4 regions of the Pantoea sp. SGAir0418 genome follow, and region 1 is predicted to be linked to each of the others. Evidence: predicted binding sites of a transcription regulator. Region 1 holds the regulator's gene; each other region holds the start of a gene.

Region 1 (6,002 bases):
TTTTGAGATGAGTGAGGCTGAAGCCCGCCCAACGAACTTTATTCGTCAGATCATCGACGAAGATTTGGCGAGCGGTAAGCACAACAGTGTGCATACCCGTTTCCCGCCTGAGCCCAATGGTTACCTGCATATTGGCCATGCAAAATCGATCTGCCTGAACTTTGGTATCGCACAAGATTATCAGGGGCAGTGCAACCTGCGTTTCGACGACACCAATCCGGTCAAAGAGGATATGGAGTTCGTTGAATCGATCAAGAATGATGTGCAATGGCTGGGCTTTGAGTGGAGCGGCAACATTCGTTACTCCTCTGACTACTTTGACCAACTGTTCAACTACGCGGTTGAGCTGGTCAACAAAGGCCTGGCCTACGTTGACGAGCTGTCGCCAGAGCAGATCCGTGAATACCGCGGCACGCTAACCGCGCCGGGCAAAAACAGCCCGTATCGCGATCGCAGCGTGGAAGAGAACCTGGCGCTGTTCCAGAAGATGCGTGATGGCGGCTTCGAAGAGGGCAAAGCCTGCCTGCGTGCCAAAATCGACATGGCATCCAGCTTTATTGTGATGCGCGATCCGGTGCTGTACCGCATTAAATTTGCCGAACACCACCAGACTGGCAACAAGTGGTGCATCTATCCGATGTACGACTTTACCCACTGCATCTCCGATGCGCTGGAAGGCATCACCCATTCCCTGTGTACGCTGGAGTTCCAGGACAACCGTCGTCTCTACGACTGGGTGCTGGATCACATCACTATTCCGGTGCATCCGCGTCAGTACGAGTTTTCGCGCCTGAATCTGGAATATGCGGTGATGTCGAAGCGTAAGCTGACACAGCTGGTGAGCGAGAAGATTGTTGAAGGCTGGGACGATCCGCGCATGCTGACCGTATCCGGTCTGCGCCGTCGTGGCTATAGCGCGGCGTCAATCCGCGAATTCTGTCGCCGTATCGGTGTGACCAAGCAGGACAACATTGTTGAGATGGCGTCGCTGGAGTCGTGCATTCGTGACGACCTCAACGAGAACGCGCCGCGCGCCATGGCGGTGCTGGATCCGCTGAAAGTGGTGATCGAGAACCTGCCGGCCGGGCATGAAGAAATCATCAGCATGCCGAACCATCCGAACAAGCCGGAGATGGGCACGCGTGAGGTGCCGTTCAGCCGTGAGGTGTGGATCGATCGCGCCGACTTCCGTGAAGAGGCCAACAAGCAGTACAAACGTCTGGTGCTGGGTAAAGAAGTTCGTCTGCGCAACGCTTATGTCATTCGTGCCGAGCGCGTGGCGAAAGATGAAGCCGGCAACATTACCTGCATCTACGCTACCTGCGATGTCGACACCCTGAGCAAAGATCCGGCCGATGGCCGCAAGGTGAAAGGCGTTATCCATTGGGTGTCGGCGATTCACGCGCTGCCTGCCGAATTCCGTCTGTACGATCGTCTGTTCAGCGTGCCAAACCCGGGCGCGGCCGAGGATTTCCTCACCACCATCAACCCGAACTCGCTGGAGATCAAACAGGGCTTCGTTGAGCCGGGTCTGCGTGCCGCCAGTGCGCTGGCACCGTATCAGTTTGAGCGCGAAGGTTACTTCTGCGCTGACAGCGTGTACTCGCAGCCGTCGAAACTGGTGTTCAACCGCACCGTGGGTCTGCGTGATACCTGGGCAAAAATCGGCGAATAATTTTACTGCTTGATAGCACGATATGATCAGCAAAGGGCGAGCAATCGCCCTTTTTTATTGCCCGTTATCTGCAAACGGGAATCGATTATGCTGAACCAGACAAAAAACAGTAATCGCGCGCGATTACGACTAATCTGACTTTAATAAAATTAACTAATTTACCCGTGTGAAATCATTATTTTCAGGTAGGCTATGCGCTCTTAAATGTTGCTGTGCGGGTTAGCGAAGGAAGAAAAATGACAAGTCTCGCTCTGGAAGCCAAACATAGCGTGGTGGTTTTACATCAGCTTATCGAACGTATTTTTAATCAGGCCGAAGGCAGCGATGACAGTATGGACCTGCTGCTGTCGCACTTTCATCCCGACTTCAAAATGGTGACGCCGCAAGGCAAACAGCTCGATCTCAATGACACTGAAACCCTGTTTCGCAAACTGCACGGGCAGCGGGAAGGGATGCGAATCGCCACCAGTGAGCATGCCATCATTTCCCAGCAGCAGCAGGAAGTGACCATTCAGTATCACGAACTGCAAATGCTTAACGGCAATAACCAGACCCGCATTTCGCTGGCGGTGCTGGACTGCAGCACGCCTGTTCCGCGCTGGCGCTATTTGCAGGAAACGCTGGTCGCCTGAACGCAGCCATAAAAAAACCGGTGCCTGGCACCGGTTTTTTTATACTGCATAGCATATTCAATTACTGATCGTGGAGCGTCTCGTCTTCGCGGCAGTCTCCCAGCGCACAGTGGCCGTACAGATACAGGCTGTGGTTGCTGAGTTTGATACCGTGGCGTGTTGCAATCTCACGCTGACGCGTTTCGATAGATTCATCGCTAAACTCGATCACTTTGCCGCAGTCGAGGCAAATCAGGTGATCATGGTGATGCTGCTGGGTCAGTTCGAACACGGATTTCCCGCCTTCGAAGTTATGACGCGTCACGATGCCGGCGTCGTCAAACTGGTTCAGAACACGGTATACCGTCGCCAGACCAATCTCTTCGCCCATGTCGATCAGGCGTTTGTACAAATCTTCCGCACTGACATGATGGGACTCGGGTCCGGGTCCCTGAAGCACTTCCAGAATCTTCAGTCTGGGCAGCGTGACTTTCAGGCCAGCCTTTTTCAATGCGGAGTTGTTGTCAGTCATGCGGATATTGTCCTGTTACTTTGCTAGTCACTTACGGCGCAAAGGCCTTGAATGTGTGGTCAACGCGCATTCTCATTTGCGTCTCATTATAGAGCTCAGCCTGCGAAATGAAAACCGGCTGCGGCGGACAATTCCCCGGATGCTGTAAGGAGAAATGTCGTGAACCTCAGCGGGATCGTGCAGATCGATGTTCCTTTTCGCGCAGTCTCAGTCTGATGCCCGAGGAATAAGCAGATGACCGTTGCGGGTATTCTACAGAATTGAGGGAAAAAGTTAAAAAACCGTAGCTATTATTTTTATAGGTAATTCCATTGCCCGATGTGAGCCAGCGCCCACATCGGACAGGAAAGCATCAGGCTTCGATGATCGCCTGCAGCTGCAGCTCGTCAAAGATCTGCTTAACCCATTTGTCGACGCGCTCGTTAGTCAGTTCAGGCTGACGATCTTCATCGATGGCGAGGCCGAGAAAGTGTTTGTCGTCTGCCAGACCTTTAGAGGCTTCGAAGTGGTAACCTTCGGTTGGCCAGTGGCCCACAATCACTGCGCCGTTTGGCTCAATGATGTCGCGAATGGTGCCCATCGCGTCACAGAAGTACTCGGCGTAATCTTCCTGATCGCCGCAGCCAAACAGCGCCACCAGCTTACCGTTAAAATCAATCTCTTCCAGCGTCGGGAAGAAGTCATCCCAGTCGCACTGGGCTTCACCGTAGTACCAGGTCGGAATACCCAGCAGCAGAATATCGAATGCTTCGAGATCTTCTTTGGTGCTCTTAGCAATGTCATGCACTTCGGCGACATCTTTACCCAGTTGTTTCTGGATCATTTTTGCAATGTTTTCAGTGTTGCCGGTATCGCTGCCGAAGAAAATGCCTACGATTGCCATGGAGTGAGTAACCTCTTAAATCCTGATTGTGAAAGTAAGTCAGAAGACGACACAGTTATGCGAATGATAGCAGACCGGCGAAAAGCGCGGAATGTGTAAAGCGCTGAGTTTGTGTTCCAGCGTGCGGTCTGCGCACGTTACGCCAGTTTGAGCTGCGCCAGCAGCATTTGTTCAATCAGTTCACTGCGGCTGATGTTCTGCTGCTCGGCCAGCGTATTAAGCGCGTCGACCGCTTCGCTGGACATTTTCAGCTCAACGCGGCGCAGGCCGCGCACCCGGTCGCGCTTCAGCTGGTTGCGCTTATTAATGCGCAGCTGCTCATCACGCGACAGCGGACTGGTTTTAGGGCGACCGGGACGCCGCTCGTCTGCGAAGAGATCGAGCGTGGTACGATCTGTCTGTTCTTTTGCCATGGTTTGTGAAACTGCGTGGGCGCGAACGGCGGAAAGGCGCTGCGCGATTTAAACATTTATCGGCCCGACCGCGGCGAAAAAAGCATCCGCGGCAAATTTTTAGCGCGACATCATACTCCAGCGCCCGGCGCGACGCCAACCCTAAACCGCCCGTAGCAAGCTTTTGCTTTTACAGGTTAAAAAAGCGGCGCACCGCGCGCAGCACGGCATCGGGTTTTTCGGCATGCACCCAGTGGCCAGCACCGCTGATAATGTGCGCCTGCGCCTGCGGGAACTGGCGCAGCAGCGCATCACGGTGCTGATTGTCCAGATAGGGTGAATCACCGCCGCGAATAAACAGCGCCGGATGAGGCCACGCGGGCACCTCCTGCCAGCCGGAGAGCACCGGATAATTGTCCCATAACACCGGCACGTTGAAGCGCCATTCGCCTTCATGGAAAGATTTCAGAATGAACTGAATCACGCCTTCTTCGCGCACGTGCTCACGCATCACGTCGGCCGCAGCGCTGCGGCGCGTGACGCCAGCTGCACTGACCGCGCGGATCGCCGCGAAGATCTCATCATGGCGTCGCGTCTGGTAATCCACCGGCGCGATATCGATCAGCACCATTTTGCCAATCCGTTCGGGCGCAACGGCGCTCAGCGCCATGGCAATTTTGCCGCCCATTGAGTGGCCGATAACATCGACCCGTTCGATGTGGTGCGCATCCAGCGTGTCGACTATATCCTGCGCCAGCGCAGCGTAGTGCATCTCTTCGCTGCGCGGTGACAGGCCGTGGTTACGGACATCCACCTGCAGCGTGGGCCGTGCATCGCGCACGCCGCGCGCCAGTACGCCGAGGTTATCCAGGCTACCAAACAGGCCATGAATTAACAGAATGGGCTGGGCATCAGGGGCAGATTGTTCAGTTTGCAGACGGGCGTTCAAAATCATGGCTAAAGTTCTTTCGGTTGAGACCTGGGCTTAGGGTATCATGGATTCACCTGTCCCGGCGCCAGGCGGTCAGGCATTAGGGCATATTCCGACTTTTGCCCGTAAACGATGCCAGCGCTACCGGCTGTCGCGGATTTAACTTTATAATCCTTATGTTAGAGCCCGCTCACATTTTGCACGACCGGATTTTGTTAAGGCCTTTGCAAAGTAGCGTGGTTCTGCCATTTGCCAGAATCGCACGGAAAAAGATGAAAACGATTGAAGTTGACGAAGAACTCTACCGTTATATTGCCAGCCACACGCAGCACATTGGTGAAAGCGCCTCGGACATTTTGCGCCGTATGCTGAAATTCACTGCCGGCCAGAGCGCATCCGCTGCGCCAGCGGCGAATGCGGCGGTAAAAGAATCACCGGCTGCACGCAGCGAAGCGCGGCCTCAGGATCGCGTGCGCGCCGTGCGTGAGCTGCTGCTGTCTGACGAGTATGCGGAGCAGAAGAAAGCGGTTAATCGCTTCATGCTGATCCTGTCAACGCTTTATCGTCTTGATCCGGCAGCCTTTGCTGATGCCACTGCTTCACTGCAGGGCCGCACCCGCGTTTACTTCGCGGGTGATGAGCACACGCTGTTGCAAAATGGCACCCATACTAAGCCGAAGCACGTGCCCGGCACGCCGTACTGGGTGATCACCAATACCAATACAGGTCGTAAATGCAGCATGGTGGAACACATCATGCTCGCCATGCAGTTCCCGCAGGAACTGGCAGAGAAAGTTTGCGGCACCATTTAAACCGAAGCGTCAGGGAGAAGCGCCAATGGCCAATCACCCCCGTGCCGGGCAACCTGCCCAGCAGAGCGATTTGATTAACGTTGCACAATTAACCTCGCAGTACTACGTCCTGAAGCCGGATGCGGCGAACCCGGACCATGCGGTGAAATTTGGCACCTCCGGCCAC
Region 2 (6,002 bases), 1.8 Mb from region 1:
GCGTGAAGATTGCGTCGCGGAATTCGGCGAAAACCAGTGTCAGCAAACCCCGGCACAGGCGGGCGTCGGTACCACGGCGAACAACGCTGAAGCGCAGCAGAGCGGCAGCTTCTGGATGCCTCTGATGGCCGGCTACATGATGGGTCGTCTGATGGGCGGCGGTGCCGGCTTTGCGCAGCAGCCGCTGTTCTCGCCAAAAACCCCTAACAGCCCGGCAAACGGCCAGTTTGTTGATGCTTCCGGTAAGAACTACGGTGCGGCCACCTCCGGCCGGACGGTAAACGTGCCGAAAACCGCGCTGGCGCCGAAACCGGCCACTACGTCCACCATCACCCGTGGCGGCTTTGGTGAGACGGTAGCCAAACAGAACACCATGCAGCGCAGCAGTGCCACCAGCACCGGCAGCCGCTCGCTGGGAGGCTAAGCCCGCGCATGCAACGTATTGCTATCAGCGAACGTCCGAACTGGCGCGAAAAGGCGACCGAGTACGGCTTTCAGTTTCACACCATGTATGGCGAACCCTACTGGTGCGAAGACGCTTATTACCAGTTTACTCTGGCGCAAATTGAACAGCTGGAAGCGGCCACCGCTGAACTGCACCAGATGTGCCTGCAGGCGGTAGAAAAAGTGGTGAACAGCGAAGCGCTGCTCACCCGTTTCTGCATTCCGAAACACACCTGGGATTTTGTGCGCGAATCCTGGCAGCAGCGTCAGCCGTCGCTCTATTCACGTCTCGATCTGGCGTGGGATGGCACAGGCGAGATCAAGCTGCTGGAGAACAACGCTGATACGCCAACCTCGCTGTACGAAGCGGCGTTTTTCCAGTGGATCTGGCTGGAGGATCAGCTCAACGCCGGCAACCTGCCGCAGGGCAGCGATCAATTCAACAGCCTGCAGGAGCAGTTGATTGAGCGCTTCGCCACGCTGCACCAGCAGCACGGTTTTAACTGGCTGCACTTTGCCTGCTGTCGCGATACGGAAGAGGATCGCGCCACGGTACAGTATCTGCAGGATTGCGCCACTGAAGCCGGTCTGCCGAGTGAATTTCTCTACATTGATGAGATCGGGCTGGGCGAAAAAGGTCAGTTTACCGATCAGCACGATCAGGTGATCAGTAACCTGTTCAAGCTCTATCCGTGGGAATTCATGCTGCGCGAGATGTTCTCGACCAAGCTGGCCGATGCCGGCGTGCGCTGGCTGGAGCCGGCGTGGAAAAGCATTCTCTCCAACAAAGCGCTGCTACCGCTGTTGTGGGAGATGTTCCCCAACCATCCTAACCTGCTGCCCGCCTGGTTTGCCGATGATGCCAGCGCGCCGCAGATGGAAAAATATGTGGTGAAACCGCTTTTTTCCCGCGAAGGTGCCAACATCACCATCGTGGAAAACGGTCAGGAAATCGCGCGCGCCGACGGCCCCTATGGCGAAGAGGGCATGATCGTCCAGCAGTTCTGGCCGCTGCCGAAGTTTGGTGACAGCTATACGCTGATTGGCAGCTGGCTGATTGACGATCAGCCTGCCGGTATCGGTCTGCGTGAAGATCGCGCGCTGATCACCCAGGATCTGTCGCGTTTCTATCCGCACACCTTTATTGCGTAACGCACGTGCCGCCCGGTCTGCGGGCGGCACAGGTGTCAGCCAACCTGCACCGACAGCATACTGATCGAACCCATCTCCATGCCTTCCACCGGGATGCTCACCGCCTCACCTTCAGCTCGCGCGCCGAGAATATACAGCAGCGGCAGATAGTGCTCCGGCGTCGGGTTAGCCAGCTGCGCGCCTTCATGCTGCTGATAATTCACCAACGGATGCTGTGCCGCCTCGCCTTCGTAGTCCAGATTATCGCGCACAAACTGGTTGAAGCTCTCCGCCCACGGATAAGCGCTTTCCGCACCCTGCCAGCAAATCATGCGCAGGTTATGCACCACGTTGCCGCTGGCCACCAGCATCACGCCTTCGTCACGCAGCGCCGCCAGTTTACGTCCCAGCGCAAAATGCCACGCCGCCGGCTGGGTGCCATCGATGCTGAGCTGAATCAGCGGAATATCCGCCTGTGGATACATCTTCGCCAGCACGCCCCACGAGCCGTGATCAAAGCCCCACTGCTGATCGGCCTGCACCGCCACCGGCGCCAGCAGATCGATAACGCGCTGTGCCAGCGCAGGCGAACCCGGCGCCGGATAGCGTACGTCGAACAGCGCCTGCGGGAAGCCTCCAAAATCATGGATGGTGCGCGGATTGCTCATCGCCGTCACCGCCGTGCCGCGCGTGTACCAGTGCGCCGAGATGGCGAGAATAGCGCGCGGACGCGGCAGGGTTTCGCCCAGCTGCTGCCATACGCGGGTATAACGGTTGTCTTCTAATACGTTCATCGGGCTGCCGTGGCCGAGAAACAGAGCGGGCATGCGGGTCATTATTCATCCTCTGGCGTCGGGATCGCGTTAATGACTGTCACGATACGCGCTTTCGCCAGGGGAAAAACGCTGATAAGCGTGATGATGTTTATCAGCAAATTTGAACAAGATTTTGCCGACATAACTTTACGCTAAATAACTCGATATTTTATGGGGTTAACTATATTGTAACTGGTAATCATTATCATTAAGGAGCCCATCATGTCAGTACCTTTGCTGCTAACCATCCTGGCTGGCGGTGCCACTTTCGTCGGCGCGATTTTTGGCGTGCTCGGTCAAAAGCCGTCGAACCGCGTACTGGCCTTTGCGCTCGGCTTTGCCGCCGGCATCATGTTGCTGATTTCCCTGATGGAGATGCTGCCCGCCGCGCTGCATGCGGAAGGCATGTCGCCGGTGCTCGGCTACGGCATGTTCATGCTCGGTTTGCTGGGTTATTTCGCCATGGATCGCCTGCTGCCGCACCAGCATCCGCAGGATCTGATGGCGGTCAATCGCCGCCCCACTAACCTGAAACGTACCGCGATCCTGCTGACGCTCGGTATCAGCCTGCATAACTTTCCCGAAGGCATTGCCACCTTTGTCACCGCCAGCAGCGATATGGAGCTGGGGCTGGGCATCGCACTGGCCGTCGCGATCCACAATATTCCGGAAGGGCTGGCGGTGGCCGGACCGATGTACGCCGCCACCGGCTCGAAAGCCAAAGCGCTGTTCTGGGCCTGCCTGTCCGGCATGGCGGAGATTCTTGGTGGCATCATCGCCTTTCTGCTGCTGGGGCCGGCGGTCTCACCGGTGATGATTGCGGCGATTATGGCGGCGGTGGCGGGCATTATGGTGGCGCTGTCCGTGGATGAACTGATGCCGCTGGCGCGCGAAATCGATCCGCATAACAATCCCAGCTACGGCGTGCTGTGCGGCATGACAGTGATGGGCCTGAGCCTGACGTTGCTGCAAACCAGCGGGGTAGGCTGACGCGAGATTCGTCTCATTCGCCACAAATTAGGCCTTATCTATCAATTGATTAGGCTTGTTAAGGCGTAGTCGAGACGGGTCTTGTTAACACCCGACGGCGGGCTCATTACACTCCACGCGACTCTTAGAAAGCAGTGGAGTGTTATGTTAATTCAGGGAGCCATTTTATGCCTGGCGATGAATATCTATCATGAAGCGCGCGGCGAACCGGTAAAGGGACAGATTGCCGTCGGCACTGTCACCATGAACCGGGCTAACTGGGACGTCAAAGAGATCTGTCCGGTGGTGTACGCACCCAAACAGTTCTCCTGGACGTCTCTGCACAAACATCCCCATCGCCATCCGCCGCAGCATGACAAAAGCTGGCAGCGCGCGCAGCGCCTGGCCCAGCGGATTGTCGAGGGTAAGCTGGCGGATGTGACAAAGGGCGCGACCTTCTTTCATGCGCACAGCGCCAGACCGGCGTGGCGCCACGCCTTCCAGCGTACCGTGGTGATAGGCAATCACGTTTTTTACGCCAGCCGTTAATCATAAAAAAAGGCCGGATGCATCACATCCGGCCTTATTTATTTCACGTCGGCTTAGCTGGCCTGACGGGTTTCATGCTGGCGGCGCCAGGCCACCAGGTCTTCAATGGTCACCACCGGCATGGCGTGCTGCTTCGCAAACGCAATCACTTCCGGCGCGTGCGCCATGCTGCCGTCATCATTGGTCAGTTCGCACAGCACACCCGCAGGTTTGAAGCCCGCCAGCGTCACCAGATCGAGCGTCGCTTCGGTGTGGCCGCCGCGCGCCAGCACGCCGCCGTCGCGCGCGCGCAGCGGGAATACGTGGCCGGGACGATTCAGATCGGACGGTTTAGCGTCATCGGCAATCGCCGCCCGGATGGTGGTAATACGGTCGGAGGCCGATACGCCGGTCGTCACGCCGCTGGCCGCTTCAATAGTCACGGTGAAACCGGTGCCGTAAGAGCTGGTGTTGTTCTCTACCATCATCGGCAGATCCAGCTGCTGGCGGCGCGCTTCGTTAATGCACAGGCAGACAATGCCGCTGCCGTGACGAATGCTCAGCGCCATCTGTTCAACGGTCATGGTTTCGGCGGCGAAGATCATATCGCCTTCGTTTTCGCGATTTTCATCGTCCAGCACCATCACGCCGCGCCCGTTGCGCAGCGCATCGATGGCGCGTTCTACACGCTGTTCCGGCGTGCCAAATTCAGAAAGAAGCGTCTGATTCATGGTAAAAAAACCTTATTAATAAAATATGAGTTACCAGAACCAGGGCGAGCTTAGGAGTGCGTAGAAAACACATGGCAATAACGTGACGCGGGCGCAGCCCGGCTGATGTCGTTACCCTCTCCCATCCGGACTTTAACCGTCGGCCCCGGAATTACACCGGATCTGCTGACCTTTCACTGTACAGCGAAAGCGCTCGCGGGCTTTCAGCCGAAGCTGATTTACCGCCGGTGGGGAATTTCGCCCCGCCCTGAGAATAAGCGAAATTACTATAGCGCCAATCACCTGGTCGGGCAATCAACAAAAGTGCAAATGCTTTTGCACTTCATGCGTTGCGGATTTCGGGTTTAACCTTTTCGTTTCTGGCATTACACTTAATGTTTGATGAGTCGGAACACGCGCTGTTATCAGCCACCGTAACCAGGAAACAACCATGATCGACACGAAAAAAATTGAACAACTGGCGCGCCAGGTGCACGAAGCGATGCCAAAAGGTATTCGCGACTTTGGCGACGATGTGGAAAAGAAAATTCGTCAGGTATTGCAGGCGCAGTTAACCCGCATGGATCTGGTTAATCGTGAAGAGTTTGACGTGCAGACCCAGGTTTTGCTGCGCACGCGTGAAAAACTGGCGGCGCTGGAGCAGCGTCTGGCGAAGCTGGAAAGTGAAAGTCCGGCGGCCCCGGCTCCGGCGGTGATCACGCCAGATCCGGCAGGCAAAATCGATACGCCTCAATAAGGTTTACGCGGCGGGAGTTCGCTCCCGCCGGCTACGTGTTTACTGATTGCGAATGGTTTTGATGATGTTGGTGGTGGAGATACCATCTTCAAAGTTGAGCACGCGCACGTCACCGCCGTTGGCCCACACCTCTTTACTGCCCGCGATATCTTCCGGCTTATAATCTCCGCCTTTCACCAGCAGATCCGGCAGCACTTCGGCAATCAGCCGCTGTGGCGTATCCTCTTCAAACAGCACCACCCAGTCTACGGCTTCCAGCGCACCCAGTACGATCATGCGGTTTTCCTGCGGGTTCACCGGGCGGGTTTCGCCCTTAAGACGTTTGGTGGAAGCATCGCTGTTGACCGCCACGATCAGGCGATCGCCCAGTTTGCGCGCGTTGGCCAGATAAGAGACATGGCCGGCGTGCAGAATGTCGAACACGCCGTTGGTCATCACCACTTTCTCACCGCGCTGGCGCGCCTGCGCCACCGCCACTTTCAGCTCGGCTTCGGTCATCACGCCAAAACCGCTGTCCGGCCGCGCGTGAATCGCATTCTCCAGCTCCACGGTACTGACGGTTGAAGTCCCGAGCTTGCCGACCACCACGCCAGCCGCAGCGTTGGCGAGGAAGCAGGCATCTTCCAGACTTTCACCGGCAGCCAGCAC
Region 3 (6,002 bases), 680 kb from region 1:
TCTGCATCAGCGCGCCAGCCAGCCCCAGCGCCACACCCGCCAGCAGACCGGCCAGCGTGCGCGGCAGGCGCGCATCGCGCACGATGATGCACTCCGCGCTGGAGCAGGAAGCGGTGAGAGCGTGATACACATCGGAAAGCGGTATTGATTTGGCACCCAGCATCAGACTGAGCGCCATGAGGAGCAAAAGCAGAATCCCTGAGCCTGCTAATGCACGGATCTGGCGCATAGCGTTCTAAACCTTCACTGTTCGACGTCGTTGCGGTGCAACGTAATGTGATAATGATATTTGTTATCGTTATTACTCGCGTTTGCCTATGTTACCATGAGTCGCCTCGCGGATGATGAGGAAAATTGGTGCAAAAAGGCGAAACAATGAACAAACCCTCTCACTTTATCGATCTCTCATTGCTGAAAACCCACGCGGCGTTTCGCGCGGTGTTTATTGCGCGTTTTATCTCGATTGTGGCGCTCGGTATGCTGGCCGTTGCCGTGCCGGTGCAGATTCAGCAGATGACCCATTCCCCGCTGCTGGTGGGCCTCGCCGTCACACTGTCCGCTGCCGGCATGTTTACTGGCCTGCTGACCGGCGGCGTGCTGGCCGATCGCTATGAGCGTAAGACGTTGATCCTGCTTGCCCGCACCACCTGCGGGCTGGGCTTTGTCGCGCTGGCGATAAATGCCGCGCTGCCCGCGCCTTCGCTGCTGGCGGTCTATCTGCTGGGCTTGTGGGACGGCTTTTTTGGTGCGATTGGCGTCACGGCGCTGCTGGCCGCTACGCCAGCGCTGGTGGGGCGCGAAAACATCATGCAGGCCGGTGCCATTACCATGCTGACGGTGCGCTTCGGCTCGATTTTATCGCCGGCAATTGCTGGTGTGGTGATCGCGCACGGCGGCGTGCTGTGGAATTACGGACTGACCGCCTTCGGCACGCTGCTGACGGTACTGACGCTGCTAAAGCTGCCTGCGCTGCCCCCGCCTCCGCAGCCGCGCGAGCATCCGTTGCGGGCGCTGGCAACCGGCGTGCAATTCCTGTTCGCCAGCCCGCTGGTCGGCATGGTGGCGCTGACCGGTGCGCTGGTAACGCTGGCCAGCGCCATCCGCGTGCTGTACCCGGCGCTGGCACCGCACTGGTCAGTCAGCGCCGACCAGCTCGGTATGCTGTACGCCGCCGTGCCGCTCGGTGCCGCCGTGGGTGCATTTACCAGCGGCAGGCTGAAACAGGCGGCGCGCCCTGGGCGGCTGGTGCTGGGCAGTGCCGTGGCCGGTTTCGTCGCCCTGGGCCTGTTCAGCCTGATGCCGACGCTGTGGCTGGCGCTGCTGTGTCTGGCGGGCTTCGGCTATTTCAGTGCCATCAACAGCCTGGTGCAATACGCGATGATTCAGCTGCTGACGCCGGATCATCTGCTGGGCCGCATCAACAGCCTGTGGACGGCGCAGAACGTGTGCGGCGATGCCCTCGGCGCCGCGCTGATTGGTGCCCTCGGTTCGTGGCTGTTACCGGCGCAGGCTGCCGCGGCGTTTGGCTGTGCCGCGACACTGCTTGGCGTCATGATGTGGCTGGTGATGAAAGGATTGCGGCGCTATCAGGCGCCCGCGCCCGTGCTGGCGCAGCAAACATCATGATTTGACGAACAGCTGATGCAGACGCGTCAGCAGATTGCTGGCGCTGTAGTAATCCAGGCGGAAGGTGTCGATGCCCAGCGCATAGACCTGCTTATCGCGCACCGCCGCGTTTTGTGCCAGGAACGGGTTGCTCAGCACTGACTGCGCGGTTTTGTCATCGCCGGCAAACAGCAGGAAGCTGTGACCGGTCAGGCTGGCGGCGAGATTCTCGCCCGAGAGCTGAATAATGTCTTTGCGCTGGCCCATGCTGTGCCCCTGTTGCGTGCCGGCCGGCGGCTGCGCCAGGGTAAAACCGAGCTGCTGCAGCAGTTTGCCCTGCGCCGATGCGGCGGTCCACAGATTCACTGCCCGGCCATCACCGTTCCATACCATCGCGGAGACCGGCTGCGGCGGCAGCGTAATGGCCTGCTTCAGCGCCGCTTCGCGATCGTCGAACTCTTTTACGCGCTGCGCCGCCTGTGCTTCATGGCCGGTGGCCTGCCCCAGCAGCGTAACCACATCCTGCCAGCTCTTATCGTCGTAGTTGACCACCAGCGTGGGGGCAATGGCGGACAGCTGACTGACCAGCTTCAGGGCGGAGTCATTACCGGTGGCGCTGACGATGATCAGATCCGGGGCTTGCGCCGCAATCGCCTCGGCGCTCGGCTCACCAATGTACAGCCGCTTAACGTGGCGCTGTTTTGCCACCTCGCCCCACTGACGGAAGAAGCCCTGATCGTCGGCCAGGCGGCTTTTCGGTGCGGTCGCGCCTGAGGCGATGACCGGCGCGTCAATCGCCAGCAGCGAGCCGGTCAGCGTGACGCTGGTGGAGACAATGCGCTGCGGTGCCTGGTTAAGCGTTACCGTTCTGGTCGCGCCCTGTACGCTGCGCGGCCATCCCTGGTCGGCCCGCGCTGTCCATGACAGTGACTGGAAAATGAACAACAGGACAGCCATGCCCCATAAACCGCATTTATTCATAAGTTTTGATCCACCTTTTAGCTTAATGCCTGGCCCGGCGTCAGCCGCCGCTTACGTCTGACAGCACGGTAAATCCCGCGAATGGATTGACTCTTTGCCCCTTTCGACGTAGGTTACAGAGCCATAATAAAAATGATAATCATTCTTAATAATCTTATCATTTATAGGTGAAAATTATGGTGGAAAGCTCCACGTTTGAAAATGCCTGGCTGAAGGATTTTTCCGCGCTGTGCCGCGGTTTCCTTTTCACCTCGCCATGGCGCAGCCTGGCCACCCAGGGCTGCTATACCACGATCAACACGCCGGTGGGCGATGCCGCGCTGCTGCAGGGCGACTTTCAACAGCAGCTGCGCCAGCACTTTGCCGCGGCGAAAAAGCAGGGGATTGCCAATCCGCTGCTGGTGGGCGCGATTCCGTTTGACGTCAGCCAGCCAGCGTCGCTGTTCATACCCGAATCCTGGCAGAGCTTTAATCGCGCCGACCTGCAACAGGCGCTGCCGGTGCAGCAGAGCGATCTGCCGGCAGTGCGGCGGCGGACGGCAGTGCCGGATCACGCGGTATTTACCCGCATGGTGGCCGACGCCGTTGCCACCATCCAGCGCGGCGATCCGGACAAAGTGGTGCTGTCGCGCCTGATGGATATCGTCACGGAGCAGCCGGTGGATACCGCCGCGCTGATGCAGCGCGTGATCGCGCAAAATCCCAATAGCTACCATTTCCATCTGCCGCTGGCGGAAGGCGGTGCGCTGGTGGGCGCCAGCCCGGAACTGATGCTGCGTAAACAGGGGCGCGATTTCTCCTCCTGCCCGCTGGCCGGCTCGGCACGCCGCCATCATGACGACGTCAGCGCCGATCGCGCGGCAGGTAACACCCTGATGGCGTCAGCCAAAGATCGCCACGAACATCAGCTGGTGACCGACGCGATGCGCAGCACGCTGCAGCCGCGTAGCCGCCTGCTGTCAGTGCCTACCGTGCCGTCGCTGATCACCACCGCCACGCTGTGGCATCTGGCGACGCAAATCGATGGCGAAGTGCAGGATGAGCGCGAAAACGCGCTGTCGCTGGCTGCGCTGCTGCACCCAACCCCTGCCCTGAGCGGCTTCCCGCACGCCCGCGCGCAGCAGCTGATTCAGCAGCTCGAACCCTTTGATCGCCAGCTGTTTGGCGGCATCGTCGGCTGGTGCGACAGCGAAGGCAACGGCGAATGGGTGGTGACCATTCGCTGCGGAACGGTAAACGGCACGCGCGTGCGGCTGTTTGCCGGCGCTGGCATCGTCGCCGACTCGCAACCGGAATCAGAATGGCGTGAAACGGGTGTGAAGCTGGACACCATGTTGCGCGCTTTTGGACTGCAATAAAGGAACAAGCATGAGCATTCCCTTCAGCCGCTGGCCGGCACATCTGGCCGCGCGCTACCGCGAAAAAGGCTACTGGATCGACGTGCCGCTGACCGACATCATCGACCGCCATCGCGAAAACGACGCTATCGCCGTGATCGATGGCCCTTTACAGCTCAGCTACCGCCAGCTGGCGCAGCGCAGTGATAATCTGGCGGCGGCGCTGCAGCGGCGCGGTTTACAGCGCGGTGACACGGCGCTGGTGCAGCTCGGCAACGTGGCCGATTTTTACGTTACGCTGTTTGCCCTGTTTAAGCTGGGCGTGGTCCCGGTGTACGCGCTGTTCAGCCATCAGCGCACTGAACTGCTGGCCTATGCGCAGCAGATTGCACCGAAACTGCTGATCGCCGATCGCCAGCACGCGCTGTTTGCCAGCGACGACTTCATCGCCACGCTGTGCGAGGCGCAGCCCACGCTGCAGCAGGTGATCCTGCGTAACGACGCGCAGGCGGAAAATACGCTGGCGTCGCTGCAGGATGAAGCGGCTGGCGATTTTATCGCGACACCGACGGCCGCCGATGAAGTGGCGTTTTTCCAGCTCTCCGGCGGCAGCACCGGCACGCCGAAGCTGATTCCGCGCACCCACAACGACTACTACTACAGCATCCGCGCCAGCGACGAGATTTGTCACATCAACGCCGACACGCGCTATCTGATCGCCCTGCCCGCGCCGCATAACTTCGCCATGAGTTCCCCCGGTTCGCTCGGGGTGTTCTATGCCGGTGGCCAGGTGATTCTCGCCGCGGATCCCAGCGCCACGCTCTGTTTCCCGCTGATTGAGCAGCACCAGGTGACCGATACCGGACTGGTGCCGCCGGCGGTCAGCCTGTGGTTGCAGGCAATTCAGGAGTGGGGCAGCAACACAGCGCTGGCCTCGCTGCAGCGCATTCAGGTGGGCGGAGCCAAACTGGGAGAAACGCTGGCCGCACGCATTCAGCGTGAAATCGGCTGCCAGCTGCAGCAGGTGTTTGGCATGGCGGAAGGGCTGGTTAACTACACGCGCTTCGGCGATGACGAGCAAACCATTCTGACTACCCAGGGGCGTCCGATTTCGGAAGATGACGAAGTGTGGGTGGCCGACGAGAACGGCAATCCGCTGCCGCCAGGCCAGGTGGGTCGCCTGATGACGCGCGGCCCTTACACCTTCCGGGGCTACTACAACAGCCCGGAGCACAATGCCGCCAGCTTCGACGCCAACGGTTTTTACTGCTCAGGCGATCTGATTGAGATCAACGCTCAGGGTTACATCACCGTACAGGGACGCGAAAAGGATCAGATCAACCGCGGTGGCGAGAAGATCGCCGCAGAAGAGATCGAAAACCTGCTGCTGCGCCATCCGGATGTGATCCACGCCGCGCTGGTGTCCATGCATGACGAGCTGATGGGTGAAAAGAGCTGTGCCTTCATTGTGGCGCGCCAGCCGGTGAAACCGGTCGCGCTGCGCCGCCATCTGCGCGAGCTGGGCATTGCCGAATTCAAACTTCCCGACCGCATTACCTGCGTCGACGCCCTGCCGCTGACCCCGGTAGGCAAAGTGGATAAAAAACGTTTACGCCAACAGCTTGCTGAGTAGACGCAAGCCTGATTTTTTCCGGAGATTGTAATGGCTATTCCAAAACTGACGTCTTATGCGCTGCCCGCCGCCACTGAGCTGCCGGCTAACAAAGTACAATGGGCGCTGGAGCCGCAGCGCGCGGCGCTGCTGATTCACGATATGCAGGCCTATTTCCTCAACTTCTGGGGCGAAGACAGCCCGCTGGTGAATCAGGTGGTGGAGAACATTTCCCGCCTGCGCGCTTACTGTAAAGCGCAGGGCATTCCGGTGTTCTATACCGCCCAGCCCAACCAGCAAAGCGATGAGGATCGCGCGCTGCTGAATGATATGTGGGGACCGGGGCTGAACAAACATCCGGATCAGCAGAAGATCGTCGACGCGCTGGCACCGGATCAGGACGATCAGGTGCTGACTAAATGGCGTTACAGCGCGTTCGTGCGCTCGCCGCTGGAGTCTATCCTGCA
Region 4 (6,002 bases), 570 kb from region 1:
CTGCTTGAAGTCGAAGCGATAGCGCGTGCTCGTGATTAAAATGTTTTTATTAAAAGGTGATGTATGAAACTGTTGACTTATATTCTGTCAGGTGAAAAAAAGATTGGCCTTATCAATAAAAGCGGAAAAATTGTAGACATATCAGGCATTGTCAAAACCAATGATATGAATGTGCTCATCGAGCGATATTCAGAGCTGAAGGTAGAACTTGAGCTTTGTAGTGAAAGAAATCATTCGGCAGACATTAACCTGAGCGATGTTACGTTGCTTGCGCCCATTCCCGAAACCCGCCGTAATATTTTCTGTGTCGGGAAAAATTATTATGCCCATGCAGAAGAGTTTGGTAACAGCGGTTACGACTCAAGCGCTGCAGCTGGAAATGTGCCATCGCATCCGATTATCTTTACCAAACCGTCTACCTCGATCAGCGGACCCGGTGACAGTATTGATAGTACTCTGGATCCTTACAACACTATTGATTACGAAGCGGAACTGGCAGTAGTCCTGGGTAAGAAAGGGCGTGTGAAAGAGTCAGATGATCCAATGTCATATGTCTTTGGCTATACGCTGGTGAATGATTTAACTTCACGTCACTTGCAAAAACAGCACAGCCAATGGATTCTTGGCAAAGGTATTGATGGCTTCTGTCCAATGGGCCCTGTGATTATAACAGCGGATGAATTCGGGCATCCTTCTGAGCAAAAGATTGTTTGCACAGTTAACGGTGAAAAACGCCAGGAAGCTTCTATTTCCGACTTAATTTTCAACATTCCTGAGTTGATTAAAACAATTGGGCAAAACATTACTTTATTACCTGGTGATGTCATTGCCACTGGAACACCTGCCGGTGTTGGCTTGGGTTTCAATCCGCCTAAATATTTATCGAAGGGTGATGAAGTCACTGTGTCGATGAGGGAAATTGGTGAGCTGACTAATACGATAGTCTAGTTGGTAATAATTTCTGATTAGATTAAGTCTCTTAGGGTTGTTTTTCTTAATTTAATAATGAGCCTTTTCCGCTTAATGTGGAAAAGGGCTCTTTCCGACGTTCATTTCCGATAGCGGAAAACACTAAATTATTGAGGTAACAAAATGGCTAAGATTGTTAGTGCTATCAGCATGTCCCATGTACCAGGTGCTCTAGGCTGGGCAGATGCTCCATCTGTTGAACAACGCCAAAGACTCGCAGATATTCATGGCCGCTTAAAAAAATGCATCGATGATACTAAACCTAATCTCATCATCGCCTTTCTTGATGACCATTTCGAAAACAACTTCCGTAATTTAATGCCAACGTTGGCTGTGCCAATTAGTGATGCCAACATTGGTCCAGCCGAATATATGATGGAAGCTTTAAAGTTTGATAAGCAGCATAGTATTGCCAGTAACGCAGAAATAGCAACGACACTGCTCGAAAAGCTTATCCATGGCGGTTTTGAAGCAACACGGATGGGTGCCATTGAGTATGGTAACAATCTCATGATGCCACTTCATTTTATTAATCCTGAGTTCAATATTCCCGTCGTACCAGTCTATATCAATGTGTTCTCACCTCCGCTGATGCCTTATTCACGTGCTTATGACCTGGGCCTTAAAGTCCGTGAGATAGTTGACTCGCTGCCAGATGACTACCATGTTCATTTCCTGGCAACAGGTGGATTGTCGCACTGGCCGCCAGTTTGGACTGAAGGCGCACCGGAAGATGACGAACTGCTGCAACGCATGAAAGTCTATCAAACCATCGGTAAAGAAGCCCTGGTCAACGATCCTTCTCTTTATACTGATTTTGCGCAGTATGAAATCGATATGATGAGCAAAATGGAATGGCCACTCGGCAAAAGTCACCCACTTGTCAATGAAGAGTGGGACCGGGAAATGCTTGAGCGTTTTGAAGCTGGTGATGTTGAATACATGCGTGCTTTGACCTACGCAGAGGTGGAAGAACGCGGTGGTCATGGAGGACACGAAGCACTCAATTGGGTTGCACTAATGGGAGCAATGAAAGGCGCGCGACCAGATTATGTGGCGTATGAATCCGTGCCTGAATGGATCACCGGAATGAGCTACCTATCTTATCCGGGACAGAGTTAATTGAATGGGTGCAGCGCGTTATTTCTACTATGACGCTCTGCACCATACGTCTGAAATCATTAATCACTAATGAGGAAGATGAAGTACCAAATTAAGCTGTACGATGAATGCACGTGCGACGTCCTTCACTTCAATTACCTATTTGTCGGGTACAAGTGTGCCCCAAAAAACAACACCTCTTGCATGAACCTTCAGTCATTTCTCAGCTTCAGGCTGCTGATTTGTCGCGTTATCGATATAGTTTGTCGATAACGCGACATCAGGAATCGCTTCCAATCAATAGATTATGGGAATGATTATCATTTGTTTTTAAGCAAAAAGTGTGCTCCAGAGCGCACCTGAAATTTAATTGAGAATGAATAAATATTTATATTGCAGCCATGCAAAAACTAAATATTAATTAAATTATATGTAGGTGATGCTTTAGTTAAATATCACATTTAAGAATGTGCAAAATATTTATGCTTGCTATAAATCAAAAGGAATTTAGCGTTGAGAAGAATAATAGCTATAAATTGTAATTTAATCAAAGCCTCGTGTGTATTAAGCCTGATTTCATTTGGCTCCTATACTTATGCGGAAAATAGTAACGATACTTTAACTGTTACTGGAGAATCTTCGGGAAACTACACGGTTGACAAGTCTACGGCCGCAACAAAACTGGATTTATCCATTAAAGAAACGCCACAATCAGTTTCAATTATAACACCTGCACGTATACAAGATCAGAACATGCAATCAATTGGTGATGCCCTTAAAAATACGACAGGAATATCTGAAAGCAGTTATGATTCTGAACGTTATACTTACTGGTCGCGTGGATATCGTATTGATAATCTTTCCTATGATGGATTGCCTACTACAACAGGCTCAATAAGTTCATATCTCGATACAAATATGGACCTATCCATTTATGATCGTGTGGAAGTTGTCAGAGGAGCAAATGGCTTGCTTACAGGCACGGGAAACCCTTCCGCAACTGTGAATATGGTAAGAAAACATGCTGTAAGCAGAGAGTTTACTGGCTCAGTAAGTGCAGGTGTCGGATCATGGAATCAATATCGCACTACCTTAGATGTCAGCACTCCATTATCTGAAGATGGCGATATTCGGGGGCGTTTCATCACAACCCTCCAGGATGCAGACTCACAATTAGATAGATACAGTAAAAAAAATCAGCTTTTTTACGGTGTGATCGATGCCAATTTGGGTACGAATACTGTACTGAGTATCGGATATGATTATCAGAAATCTAAGCCAAGTGCCTCGACATGGGGAGGATGGTCCTACCTTGATTCTGCCGGGAATCGTATAAGTTGGCCTCGATCATTTAACACCGCCCCTAACTGGACGCATTGGACAGCTACCAATAATCGCGTTTTTATTACTCTTGATCACTTTTTAGATAATGGATGGGAATTCAAGGTAAACAGCTCTTACTCAGAAACTAAAGCGGATGAGAAACTCGCGTCGTTTAGTGATTCGCCCGATGCTTCAACAGGAAACGTAACTTATACTTCAGCCAAATATCTCTCTTCTCGTAGAGTTTATTCTGCTGATGCATATGCTAAGGGCCCGTTTGAGCTTTTTGGCAGAGAGCACGAATTAGTTATTGGGACTAGCGCTAGTCGTCAAAGAAATCACTCATACGGAACCGATAGAAAAAAATTCACTGTTGAAAATATCTATTCATTTATTGGTGATGTCGCTGAGCCTGATTGGGGACCCTACAACGATGAGGGTACTGAGAGTATTTATCAGCGCAGCCTGTATGCAACAAGCAGATTAAACCTTACGGATCAGGCCAAGCTTATTTTAGGTGGACGTTTCACTGACTGGAGAACAACGGGCTCTGATAGTACTACGCAAAGTAAGGTAACACCTTACGCGGGCATCGTTTATGATATCAACGATTATTATTCGCTATATACCAGCTATTCTGGAATTTTTAGCCCTCAGACATATCGTAATCAAGATGGCTCATATTTGAAGCCGTTGGATGGCAAAAACTATGAAGCAGGAGTTAAAGCGTCAACGCTGGACGATAAATTCACTTCATCATTCACCATATTCCGCACTGAACAATCTAACATTGCCGTTGCTGATGGTTCGAATTATGTGAATAACTCTTCTGATCAGGCTTATGTTGCATCTAATAAAGCCATTAGCAAAGGATTCGAAATTGAGACTAACGGTACCCTGATGCCAGGATGGGATGTTAGTTTAGGTTTTACACGTTACGTCATGGACACCGCCGACAACAGCAGCATCAATACGCAGTTACCTCGCACAACGGTTAAAGCTTTTACCTCGTTTAAACCGGTTATCTTTAACAACCGACTTAGCGTAGGTGGTGGTCTGAGATGGCAGAACAGAACTTATACTGACATCAGCTACAACGATGAAGATGTCCGCATTAACCAGGGGTCATACTCATTAGTAGATTTATACGCTCGTTACGACATTAGCGATGCACTAACTGCGCAAGTTAATATTGCCAATTTGTTTGATAAACAATATTACAGCGTCCTGGGTTTTTATGATCAGGGAGCGTATGGTACAGGAAGGTCGATCTTTGCATCTCTGACTTATAAGTTTTAAATATATAATAAATATCACCCACAAGCATTTTTGCGGGTGATATTGAATTTTTTTGTGTTAATTAAAGACAGAAGGTAAATTTGTTAATGGTATTATACCTTCATCGGCAGCATCAGTCAGCATAGTTACTTTTCGTCGAGCCAACGAAAATACATGAATGCAGTCACCCAATGGCTTATAGTATTTAGTGTAAGGTTTATTGGCTCATTCTCATTAGACGCTCTTCTCATCTATTTTGGTTAGCAGACGATGCTCATAGGCTCATTCATCCGAGTGTCATTTTTGCTATTAACGCTCGTAAAATCGCGTGATGGTATGAGGGTGTTTTATAACAGACGAGGATAAAATCGTTCATTGAAAGTATTTACCTGGCGACTTTCCTGTGAATTTCTTAAACATAGTGATAAATGCATTAACCGAATCATAACCTAATTGGCCAGCTACATTTTGGACCGACTCTCCTGAGGCAAGTTGTCTCAATGCAATTACCAGATGAAGTTGCTGGCGCCATTTACCAAATGTCAGGCCTGTTTCCTTTACTATTAACCTTGCAAGTGTTCTGTGGCTCATTGCAAGCGTGCTACTCCAAGCAGAAAGCGTGCGACGGTCATCGGGATTATCCGCGAGGGTTTTTAACATTTTATACAGCCTTGGATCATCAGAAATGGGCAGGCAAAAATTCTCCTGAGGCATTGTAGCGAGTTCTTCCAGAAGAATTGAAGCTTTGCGATAAGTTAAGCTATTTTCTGAATATTCTGAGAATTGATCTGTAATATCTAAAATAAGTTCACGCACAAGTGGGGAAATTGCAATTGTGCAGCATTTATCGGGCAAAGTTGATGATTCTGGCCTGATGTATAACATGCATAATTTAGCTTCAGAAGTCGTGCTTATACTGTGAGGAGTATTGGAGGGGATCCAAACGCCACATTGTGGCGGAACGACCCATAACTCGTGAGCAACTTCACATGACACCGCTCCTTTTAAGGATATGACAAGCTGCCCCTGAGGATGTTTATGTAAAGGAAATCCCTCTTTATCAGAAGCTTGGATTTTCATGCCAGCTACAGGACCGAAAGTCTCCGCTTCATCGAAATTCCATTCCAGCGGCATAATTGGAGGGATCATGAACAATATTGTCCTTTTTTAGGTATAAGTAGTCATAATATCTATATCCTACGAATATCCAAAAAGCTATCTTTAGTTTTCAAACTTGGAAATGAGACCAATCATGAAAACCAAATTAGATGTCCCGTCAGGCATGGTACATCCTGTATTGCTTACGGCTGTAATCCTTGTAATTGCTACAA

The links. The regulator Fur, encoded in region 1, represses iron uptake genes when iron is present. The targets are predictions, from matches to a motif close to ATAATAATGAGAACNACTATCAA.
Region 2: zupT (zinc transporter ZupT) is a predicted target of Fur. The motif match lies at 2,577-2,599, and genes of this name have one in related genera.
Region 3: C1N84_RS16420 (isochorismate synthase) is a predicted target of Fur. The motif match lies at 2,713-2,735, and genes of this name have one in related genera.
Region 4: fhuE (ferric-rhodotorulic acid/ferric-coprogen receptor FhuE) is a predicted target of Fur. The motif match lies at 2,372-2,394, and genes of this name have one in related genera.

What each region holds. Positions count from the first base shown of each region.
Region 1 covers NZ_CP027911.1:2,824,547-2,830,548, reverse strand. Annotated here, with positions in the region: gene glnS (glutamine--tRNA ligase) at 8-1,675, shown strand; gene C1N84_RS13180 (hypothetical protein) at 1,912-2,307, shown strand; gene fur (ferric iron uptake transcriptional regulator) at 2,369-2,818, opposite strand; gene fldA (flavodoxin FldA) at 3,171-3,701, opposite strand; gene ybfE (LexA regulated protein) at 3,839-4,114, opposite strand; gene ybfF (esterase) at 4,284-5,048, opposite strand; gene seqA (replication initiation negative regulator SeqA) at 5,297-5,836, shown strand; gene pgm (phosphoglucomutase (alpha-D-glucose-1,6-bisphosphate-dependent)) at 5,862-6,002, shown strand, end outside.
Region 2 covers NZ_CP027911.1:533,185-539,186, reverse strand. Annotated here, with positions in the region: gene C1N84_RS02535 (DUF1190 family protein) at 1-424, shown strand, start outside; gene C1N84_RS02530 (glutathionylspermidine synthase family protein) at 433-1,596, shown strand; gene ygiD (4,5-DOPA-extradiol-dioxygenase) at 1,632-2,402, opposite strand; gene zupT (zinc transporter ZupT) at 2,613-3,380, shown strand; gene C1N84_RS02515 (cell wall hydrolase) at 3,525-3,908, shown strand; gene ribB (3,4-dihydroxy-2-butanone-4-phosphate synthase) at 3,962-4,618, opposite strand; FMN riboswitch at 4,728-4,877, opposite strand; gene C1N84_RS02505 (ubiquinone biosynthesis accessory factor UbiK) at 5,049-5,354, shown strand; gene hldE (bifunctional D-glycero-beta-D-manno-heptose-7-phosphate kinase/D-glycero-beta-D-manno-heptose 1-phosphate adenylyltransferase HldE) at 5,394-6,002, opposite strand, start outside.
Region 3 covers NZ_CP027911.1:3,504,997-3,510,998, forward strand. Annotated here, with positions in the region: gene fepD (Fe(3+)-siderophore ABC transporter permease) at 1-229, opposite strand, end outside; gene entS (enterobactin transporter EntS) at 376-1,626, shown strand; gene fepB (Fe2+-enterobactin ABC transporter substrate-binding protein) at 1,621-2,586, opposite strand; gene C1N84_RS16420 (isochorismate synthase) at 2,763-3,944, shown strand; gene C1N84_RS16425 ((2,3-dihydroxybenzoyl)adenylate synthase) at 3,955-5,556, shown strand; gene C1N84_RS16430 (isochorismatase family protein) at 5,587-6,002, shown strand, end outside.
Region 4 covers NZ_CP027911.1:3,390,977-3,396,978, reverse strand. Annotated here, with positions in the region: gene C1N84_RS15915 (RidA family protein) at 1-39, shown strand, start outside; gene C1N84_RS15910 (fumarylacetoacetate hydrolase family protein) at 64-948, shown strand; gene C1N84_RS15905 (DODA-type extradiol aromatic ring-opening family dioxygenase) at 1,093-2,091, shown strand; gene fhuE (ferric-rhodotorulic acid/ferric-coprogen receptor FhuE) at 2,584-4,692, shown strand; gene C1N84_RS15895 (AraC family transcriptional regulator) at 5,044-5,820, opposite strand; gene C1N84_RS15890 (MFS transporter) at 5,924-6,002, shown strand, end outside.